Regions from separate parts of the Desulfosporosinus sp. BICA1-9 genome, predicted to be linked through region 3. Evidence: predicted binding sites of a transcription regulator. Region 3 holds the regulator's gene; each other region holds the start of a gene.
The links. Region 3 encodes LexA, which represses DNA repair genes until DNA is damaged. Its sites were predicted from a motif close to CNAACANNTGTTNG; they were not measured.
Positions count from the first base shown of each region.

Region 1 (3,286 bases), on a different contig from region 3:
AGTTAGTCAAGTCGGGCGACGTAATTTGGGCTCCACCGGCTTCTAATGAGCCTAATATTCTTTTTGATGCTTTGGCCGATCGGAAGGATGAGTTGCAAGGTGTGGTTCTCCGGCAATTCTTGTCAAGGCGCAAGCGCCGTTACATGGATCCTTCCTATGCTCCTCATATTTCCATAGAATCCTTTTTTGTCACAAATGTTGTGAGAAATCTAATTCGGGATGGATTTGCAACCTATGTGCCGTCAAACTTCGGCGACATACCCAGTTTAATCAGAAAAAGCGGCTGTGATGTACTGATGCTCACTGTTGCGCCAATGGACGAACATGGATATTTGAATTTTGGCTTAGGGTGTGACTATACTCTCGCTGCAATGGAAGTTGCCCGGAATATAATTGTAGAGGTTAATCCCAACATGCCCAGGACCAGAGGGTATAACAACATTCATATTTCCAAGGTGGATTTGGTCGTAGAATATGATGTGCCGATGATAGAACTACCTGTTCCGCTGGTAACAAAGATGGATGAAACGATCGGTTCTTATATAGCTGATCTTATTGAAGATGGCTCCACTCTTCAAGTAGGTATTGGAGGTATTCCCACTGCGGTATGCAAGTTTCTGGAACATAAAAAGGACCTAGGTATACATACTGAACTTATCACTGACTATCTTATAGATCTTGTAGAAAGTGGGGCTTTAAACGGGAGCAAGAAATCCATTCATAAGGGCAAGATTGTGGCTACTATCGTCGAGGGCACCAGAAAATTGTTTGATTACGTTAATAATAATTCCTCTATTGAATTACATCCGGTGGATTATACTAATAATCCTAACATTATTGCTCAAAACCATAAAATGATCAGTATCAACGCTACTATTGAGGTTGATTTATTTGGACAATGTTGCTCTGAAAGTATTGGAACCACGGTTTGGGGAGGAAGTGGAGGGCAGTCGGATTTTGCCAGGGGTGTGACTATGTGCCCAGATGGTAAAGGCTTTATCGTCCTGAAGTCTACGGCAAAAAATGGTACAATCTCCAAGATTGTTCCCACTTTGAGTCCTGGAGCGAGCGTAACTACTGGTAGAAACTATGTTGATCATGTGGTAACTGAGTATGGAGTTGTCAAACTTCGTGGTAAATCCACAAGGGAAAGGGCTCTCGCTCTGATCAGTATTGCCCATCCTGATTTTCGGGATCAACTGCGCCACGCAGCAAGACAATTTAAAATTATCTAGCAAAATGACTGGGGTAATATGCAAGTGACGATCTCAACATTGATATGCTCCCCCCATGGTAGAGAGGTTAATAATAAAACCTACTACCATGGGGGGAGCGTTTTCATGTCACAATAAACGACACAGTGCAACGCAAAAACTAGCTATATCACAAGAATTAGCCATATTACAAGAACTTAATAATGGGTAAGCTCGTCAGAATGTATAAATGATGTAAGATACTTTCTGGAGCTCAAGTGTTCGGTATCATTCTCTTTGACAAGAACATATGTTTTGTATTATAGTATGGATAGTGGGTAAGTGAGGTGTTTGTACATAGATATTTTTGATAAGTTAACTATCTTATCAGACTCAGCTAAATATGATGTCGCTTGCACCTCTAGTGGTGTCGACAGAAGTGGCAAGAAGGGCAGTATCGGTAGTGCTGCAAAAGCAGGCATATGTCATAGCTTTTCGGCTGATGGGCGGTGCATATCTTTGCTGAAAGTGCTGATGACAAATATCTGCGTCTTTGATTGCAAATACTGTGTGAATCGAGTGTCGAACGATACTGTAAGAGTTGCGTTTACGCCCCTTGAACTTGCAGAACTTACGATAAACTTCTACCGACGTAACTATATCGAGGGTTTATTTCTCAGTTCCGGGGTAATTAAAAGCCCTAACAACACTGTTGAGCAAATGATTAAGGCCCTTGAGTTATTGCGTAACGATTACCACTTTGGCGGCTATATTCATGTCAAGGCCATACCTGGAGCAGATAGCGAGCTGATTACACGCTTGGGACTCTTGGCCGATCGGATGAGTATTAACATTGAGCTTCCTTCCCAGGAGAGTCTGAAGCTATTAGCTCCAGACAAAACAAAGGAGTCCATCTTACGTCCTATGGGTCTAATTAGTAGTAAGATCCAGGAAACTAGTACGGATCTTGTAAAATACCATCATGTGCCAAAATTTGCGCCGGCTGGCCAGAGCACCCAGCTTATTGTTGGGGCGACATCGGATACAGATCATAAGATATTAACTCTAACCGAAGGGCTATATAAAAAATTCCACCTCAAAAGAGTCTTTTTCTCGGCCTATATGCCTGTTGCTGAACATTCACTCCTGCCAGCGCTTGATATTAAACCACCTCTAATGCGTGAGCATCGACTTTATCAGGCCGACTGGCTATTACGGTTTTATGGCTTTGAAGCAAAAGAACTGCTTGATGAGCAAAATCCCAATTTCAACTTACAGGTCGATCCTAAATGCAATTGGGCTCTTAATCATCTGGAGAAGTTTCCCCTTGAGATTAATAAAGCGCCGTATGAAATGCTTTTACGAGTGCCAGGAATTGGCGTGACCAGTGCCCTGCGTATTCTCACAGCTAGGAGAAGCGGTCCGCTTGATTTTGCGGGACTAAAAAAGATAGGTGTGGTACTAAAACGCGCACAGTATTTCATTACCTGTAAGGGAAAGATCATGGAGGGTCTAAAAATTACATCAGATGGAGCCATTGGAGTGCTGATGGCTGACCAGTACAAGCTGCCATCACACTATCCTGAACAGCTGTCACTTTTTAATGAGCCTCTCATTACCAGAGAGGATGTGCAGCAATGTCTGACAGGACAGATTTAGTCTACGCCTATGATGGCAGTTTTGCAGGACTGATGTGTTGTATCTTCGAAAGCTACGATCAAAAGGAAAACCCCAACCTTATTCGGCCTCCTGGTGTACAACAGAGCCTTTTTGATACTGCGAAATGGATTGAAACGGACGAACATAAGGCGGATAGGGTTTATAACTCGATTCCTTTGAAGATATCTTCCCAAGCACAGGAATTAGTTAAACTTGGATTTTTAACCTGTAATCCGCGCAAAGAATTGTTAATCTATCATTTCCTGCGTTTGGGGTTTAAACACGGCAGCAAGGTTATGACGATGCTCACGAATGATGCCGTCTGTTCCCTCCAAAAGGCAGTTCGCCATTTAACCTCCGAAAGCCATAAGCTCACAGGATTTCTGCGATTTTCCGTCTATGGAGAAGTGCTCGTGGCGGTGATAGAACCTAAA
Region 1 covers NZ_JUEE01000136.1:19,480-22,765, forward strand. The annotation lists gene JL57_RS16345 (acetyl-CoA hydrolase/transferase family protein) at 1-1,235, shown strand, start outside; gene JL57_RS16350 (putative DNA modification/repair radical SAM protein) at 1,551-2,852, shown strand; gene JL57_RS16355 (TIGR03915 family putative DNA repair protein) at 2,831-3,286, shown strand, end outside.
Region 1: a site for LexA is predicted at 1,497-1,510, ahead of JL57_RS16350 (putative DNA modification/repair radical SAM protein). Genes of this name have one in related genera too.

Region 2 (3,286 bases), on a different contig from region 3:
TGCTCAATCCCTAGATAAGTTTGAGCTGACGAACTAAGTCGTTCCGATCTGCCTTGGTCATTTCCATCAGTGTCCCCTTTGGCATTTTGCAGTACTTTTTTATAAGCTGAAGCGCCTTGGTATCGCTCAAAGCTTTTACTTCAATGTCTTCCAGGCAGATATCATCAGTTGCTGCTGTGATGTACTCCAAAGGGCAATTATGGCCTGGTCCTTTTGTTCGGAAATCAGGCAATATCCCAGGACTGCTATTGAACTATCCTCGGTAATTCGTGTCAGAGTTTCCAAATATCGCTGACGATCCTCATCATCATGAAAGAGTACTCCACGGTTAATCTCGCTCCATCAAATGCTAGATACCAGTTTTGCATACTTGTCTGGCATGACGCGGCATGATTTCCCTCCTTTTCATTTACCCTGATTATACCATTTTGAGAAAAGAGTTCTTACTAATTTTAAAATTTTTGGTTAAAATATTTGTAGGAGGTGTTAATTCATGGAAGTATGTGCAAAAGATAAATCAGATGCTCTTCATGCATTGGTCCTTTTCTGGTAGTCTGTAGGGTGATGTAAATTTCGTCTCCTCTTTGTACTCCCTGACAAAGAACAACACATTCCCTCCACTGGTTAATTGGTTGATATCCCTCTGCCCGGTTATAGATTCCTCCGTCGTTCGGCTCTGGGACTGCCAGTGAAACAACTCCTCATTAATAGATTAGCGCGAACAGGGAGTTCCAGAAGATATTCTGTACCATTGACTACAAGCTTCTGCTTGCCTTCCTCCACAATCGTTCCAATCCCAGTTGGAGTCAAAATTCCCTAAACCCGCGCCTGCTGCCCGAATCTGCTCGACTAACGTTCCTTGGGGTACCAACTTTACTTCAAGCTCATCGGCTGACATTTGCCTTCCGGTTTCTTTGTTCGTGCCTATGTGGGTTGCAATGAGCTTACTAACGCCATTCTCAATCTTGCTGATAGCTTCTTCAAGACGTATTACTTTTGTCTTTTTGTCAATTTCAACCTTCCTTAGAGTGAAATGGGGGAACTATGGTAACTTAATCACATTCCCCCATCCTTGTCTATATGTATTTGATGCAATTACTATGCCAACAAAATATGGATTTATCTATACGGTACGATAATCATCCTGGATTTCTAGACAAATGCCAGTATATATCGAAGATGAGCATCATGTATTCGTTCAGGCGGCTTTAAACCCGGGCTAGAGTTAGAAAGTCAAAACGAATGGCTGAAACCTCGATCACACCCCTTACAAACGTTTGGCTTTTTTCTCTTTGACAAGAACATATGTTTCGTATTATAGTATTTAATAGTTGCGAAGTTAGGGGTGTTGAACATTGATATTTATGATAAATTGACGATCTTGTCAGACTCAGCTAAATATGATGTGGCCTGCACCTCCAGCGGTGTAAATCGAAGTGGCAAGCAAGGGACTATAGGTAGCGCTGCAAAAGCTGGGATATGTCATAGCTTTTCGGCAGATGGGCGTTGCATATCTTTACTAAAAGTGCTCATGACTAATATCTGCGTCTTTGATTGCAAATACTGTGTCAATCGTGTATCAAACGATATCGTAAGAGTGGGGTTTACGCCTGTAGAACTTGCAGAACTTACGATCAACTTCTATCGACGTAACTACATAGAGGGTTTATTCCTTAGTTCTGGGGTGATTAAAAATCCAAACAATACTATTGAGCAAATGATTAAGGCTCTTGAGTTATTGCGTAACGCATACCACTTTGGCGGTTACATTCATGTCAAGGCCATACCTGGAGCAGATAGTGAGCTCATTACTCGCTTGGGTCTTTTGGCCGACCGGATGAGCATAAACATTGAGCTGCCTTCTCAGGAGAGTCTAAAGCTCTTAGCCCCGGACAAGACGAAGGAGTCCATTCTGCGTCCGATGGGACTGATTAGTACTAAGATCCAGGAAAACAGTACTGACCTTGTAAAATTTCGTCATGCTTCTAAATTTGTGCCGGCCGGTCAAAGCACACAGCTTATTGTGGGAGCGACGCCTGACACAGACCATAAGATATTAACCCTAACCGAAGGGCTTTATAAAAAATACCATCTTAAAAGGGTCTTTTTCTCTGCCTATATGCCGGTGGCTGAACATTCACTGCTGCCTTCTGTAGATATCAAACCACCTCTCATGCGTGAGCATCGGCTTTATCAGGCCGACTGGCTTTTACGGTTTTACGGCTTTGAAGCAAAAGAACTGCTTAATGAACAAAATCCCAATTTTAATTTACAGGTTGATCCCAAATGCAATTGGGCACTCAACCATTTAGAGAAGTTTCCTCTTGAGATTAATAAAGCGCCCTATGAGATGCTTTTACGAGTGCCCGGAATCGGCGTGACCAGTGCCATGCGTATTCTTACAGCTAGGAGAAGCAGCCCGATTGATTTTTCTGGACTTAAAAAGATGGGTATTGTCCTGAAACGCGCGCAGTATTTTATTACCTGTAAGGGAAAAATCATGGAAGGTTTAAAAATAACGTCAGATGAAGCAATTAGAGCGCTTATGTCCGATCAGTTTAAGCTTACGTCTCATTATCCAGAACAGCTGTCACTTTTTAGGGAGCCTTTCATTAGGAGCGAGGATGTGCAGCAATGCCTGACAGGACAGATCTAATCTACGCTTATGATGGTAGCTTTGTAGGACTAATGTGTTGCGTTTTTGAAAGCTACGAGCAAAAGGAGATCCCTAGCGTCATCCGCCCCCCGGGTGTACAGCAGGGCCTTTTTGATACAGCGAAATGGATTGAGACGGACGAACATAAGGCGGAAAGAGTTTTTAACTCAATTCCTTTGAAGATTTCGTCCCAAGCACAGGAGTTGGTTAAGCTCGGTTTTTTAACGTGTGCTCCGCACAAAGAATTATTAATCTATCATTTCCTGCGTTTGGGGTTTAAGTATGGGAGCAAGGTTATGACGATGCTCACGGATGATACGGTTTGTTCCCTCCAAAAAGCAGTACGCCACTTAACCTCAGAAAGCCATAAGTTTAAAGGATTTGTCCGGTTTTCCGTTTATGGCGAGGTGCTTGTGGCGGTGATAGAACCCAAAAACTTTGTGTTGCCCCTTCTATCACTGCATTTTAGCGACCGATTCCGTAACGAATCGTTTATGATTTATGATAAAACTCACAGTATGGCCTTAATTTATCGGTCACAAAAAGCTGAGTTGATGTTTGTCGACGAGTTAACGTTGCCAGAAGTTAATGGTACTGAAGTTGAGTACCGTCGTTTATGGAAGCAATTCT
Region 2 covers NZ_JUEE01000173.1:10,122-13,407, reverse strand. The annotation lists gene JL57_RS21890 (hypothetical protein) at 11-232, opposite strand; partial or broken gene JL57_RS35195 (CoA-transferase) at 709-991, opposite strand; gene JL57_RS21885 (putative DNA modification/repair radical SAM protein) at 1,355-2,656, shown strand; gene JL57_RS21880 (TIGR03915 family putative DNA repair protein) at 2,635-3,286, shown strand, end outside.
Region 2: a site for LexA is predicted at 1,299-1,312, ahead of JL57_RS21885 (putative DNA modification/repair radical SAM protein). Genes of this name have one in related genera too.

Region 3 (3,286 bases):
AGATGGTCGTGTTCTGCCAAACCAAGGGAAAGTTGATCTGATTTTTCCTGTCCTTCATGGACCCTATGGGGAAGATGGAACTCTTCAAGGATTACTCGAAATGGCTAATATCCCTTATGTAGGATCAGGCGTTTTAGGTTCCTCACTTGGTATGGACAAAGATCGGATGAAAGCCGTTTTCCATGAAAAGGAGCTGCCCCAAGCACGCTACCTGACGTTACTTCGTTCAGACTTACTGAACGAGGTAGAAACAAGTCTTAATCAAATCGAGGCAAAGATAGGCTATCCTTGCTTTGTAAAGCCAGCTAATCTAGGCTCAAGTGTGGGAATATCCAAGGCCCATCATCGCTTAGAATTGCAGAATGCGCTAAAGGTTGCAGCGAACTTCGATCGTAAAATCGTTGTCGAAGAAACAATTATTGGCCAAGAAATTGAAGTCTCTGTTCTGGGGAATGACAGGCCAAAAGCCTCGCTTCCTGGAGAAGTTTTACCTGCGCAGGAATTCTATACTTATGAAGCAAAGTATTCCAATATTGGTTCTAGACTGTTGATCCCGGCAGACCTCGATCAATCTATCGTAGAGCGTTTACAGAAGATGGCCGTTGAAGCTTTCTGTGCTGTCGAAGCCTGTGGTTTGAGTCGTGTTGATTTCTTTGTAACCCCTCAAAACGAGATTTACCTAAACGAAATTAATACCTTACCAGGTTTTACGGAAATCTCAATGTACCCCAAGCTTTGGGAGGTTACCGGAATTCCGTACTCTGATTTGATTGATGAATTAATCACTTTAGGTTTAGAACGATTTCAGGATAAACAAAGCTCCAAAATCTCGCCTGAATAAGGTTGCCGATGGCAACCGATGGCTAACCGCTACTAAAGAGTCCTACTTTTAGGTTTCATGTATTCCCGATCATAAAGGGGAGCAGAGATGGATATCCATCTCTGCTCCCCTTATTTTATTTATCAAATTTAGTGCTTTGATAAAATACTGATAAAAAATGAAAGAGTAATAGTAAGCGTTCTTTCTAGTGCATATTGTTTAGGGGGCGTCTTATTAGAGGGTACGAAAGACACCGACAACTTTCCCTAAAATCGAGACGTCCTGGGAATAGATTGGTTCCATAGCAGAGTTTTCGGGCTGGAGCCGAATGAGCGTTCTTTCTTTAAAAAATCGTTTTACAGTTGCTTCATCACCTATCAATGCCACAACGATTTCGCCGTTTCTAGCTACATTTTGTTGACGGACGATAATGTAGTCTCCATCCAGAATGCCTGCTTCAATCATGCTATCTCCTTGAACCTTAAGCATAAAAACATTATCTTGACGAACCAGATCGTCCGGAAGGGGAAAGGTGCCTTCAATGTTTTCCACAGCTAAAATCGGCTGTCCTGCAGTTACACGACCCACAATGGGCACATGTATCGCTTTCTGCTTGTCAATTGGGTCAATAGAACTATCCAAGATCTCGATGGCCCGAGGCTTTGTAGGATCACGCCGGATATACCCTTTTTCCTCTAAGGTCTGAAGATGTCCATGCACTGTAGAGCTAGATAGTAAACCAACAGCTTCGCCTATTTCCCGAACGGCAGGAGGATATCCTTTTTTACGTATTTCTTCTTTAATAAATTCCAAGATCTTCGTTTGACGCATTGATAAATCCGGGTACATAAGTATCACACCCCCATCTATTCAGGAATATTGTACCATCCATTGCCGTAAAGTGCAAACAAATGTTCGCAATGAATCATGTATAGTCAGTATAAACGAGAATGTGAAAAGAAAATGATCTTTGAAGAAAGTAGGGGAATAAGATGAGAATTTATACCAGACTCCAACACAGATTAGCTCAGCTCATATTTCTTATTTTACTCGGCATGATTGCATGGCATTTACTTCATAAGCCACCTAATATATCAGAAGATATCTATCCGTATTTGAGTTCAGTAACACCTACTCTTGTGAAACAGTGCCATGAAGATAGCCTCAAATCCCCTACTGCTTCATGGGAGGATTTATTAGCAATCCGTTCGACTCTACCAGAAAAAGAAGCTCAGGCGCTTATTGACCAACTTCGCAATCAAGTTCTATTTAAAGACTTAAACTGGGGCACGCTTCCGTCAGCTTCCCTTAAAAAAGTTCGGAGGCATCGGGATATCCTAAAGCAATATACATATTATTATCCCGAGAAATATGTCTTTCCTGTGCAGGGTGCGACCTGGTTCGATGATAGCTTTGGTGCAGATCGAGAAGGAGGATTCCGCAGACATGAAGGGACAGATTTGTTTGGAAAGGAAGGGACTCCCATTGTTAGTATCTGTGGGGGAAAGATTGAGCAGTTAGGGTGGAACAGGCTGGGTGGAGAACGAGTCGGAGTACGAGGGGATGATGGAAATTATTATTATTACGCCCATCTGCAATATAGTTCGCCGCACCTTAGTAAAGGAAAACGAATCGAAAAAGGGGAGGCCATAGGAGGGATGGGGCACACTGGAGACGCCTTGACTACACCCGATCATCTTCATTTTGGAATTGAACTACCCAATGGAAAATGGGTCAATCCCTATCCTTTTTTGGCAGTTTGGCAACTATGGATGAAATAAAGGAACTTGCTCAATATTTTAAAATTAGTTATAATAACCTTGTTTGTGCAATCAGAAACTATAAGTTCGGGTAAGCATAAGTAATTACTAAGGAGATGCCCTAGGAGGGGTTAATCATTGAGCTATAAAAAGCGAAGACATTTCAGATCAAAGGGAATTATACTTGTGATGTTCATTGGAATATTATCGTTGGTAGGATTCCGCTATTTTGATCTAGGCCCTGCCAAGGTCAAAGGCCTTATTACATTAGCTGAAACTAAACTAAAAATCTTCAAGTCCATGACCTCACTTACTCCTACACCAACAGCTGCTGCTATAGCAATTGCTACACCTACAAGTAAAGATAATACTACTAATACTAATACTAATACTAATACTTCATTTTCAAGTTCAAGTTCAGCTTCGGAGCACATAGCGCCAAAGGTAAGCTACGTACTCCTTGATCCCCAAACGAACCAGATACTTAAATCACAAAATCCTGACTTACAACGCGCCCCTGCCAGCACCTTGAAACTCCTCACTGGTTTAATCGCTGAAGAGAGCTTGAAAGAGACGGATATCGTGAAGGTCGGCCCTGAAGTAACGGTAGAAGGCTCCAGACTTGGACTCAGTCCAGGAGACGAAATATCCGTCGACGACCTGTTAACTGCGCTTTATGTCAACAGTTCTAATGACGCAGCTGCTG
Region 3 covers NZ_JUEE01000088.1:76,541-79,826, forward strand. The annotation lists gene JL57_RS11815 (D-alanine--D-alanine ligase family protein) at 1-841, shown strand, start outside; gene lexA (transcriptional repressor LexA) at 1,055-1,669, opposite strand; gene JL57_RS11825 (M23 family metallopeptidase) at 1,813-2,601, shown strand; gene JL57_RS11830 (D-alanyl-D-alanine carboxypeptidase family protein) at 2,719-3,286, shown strand, end outside.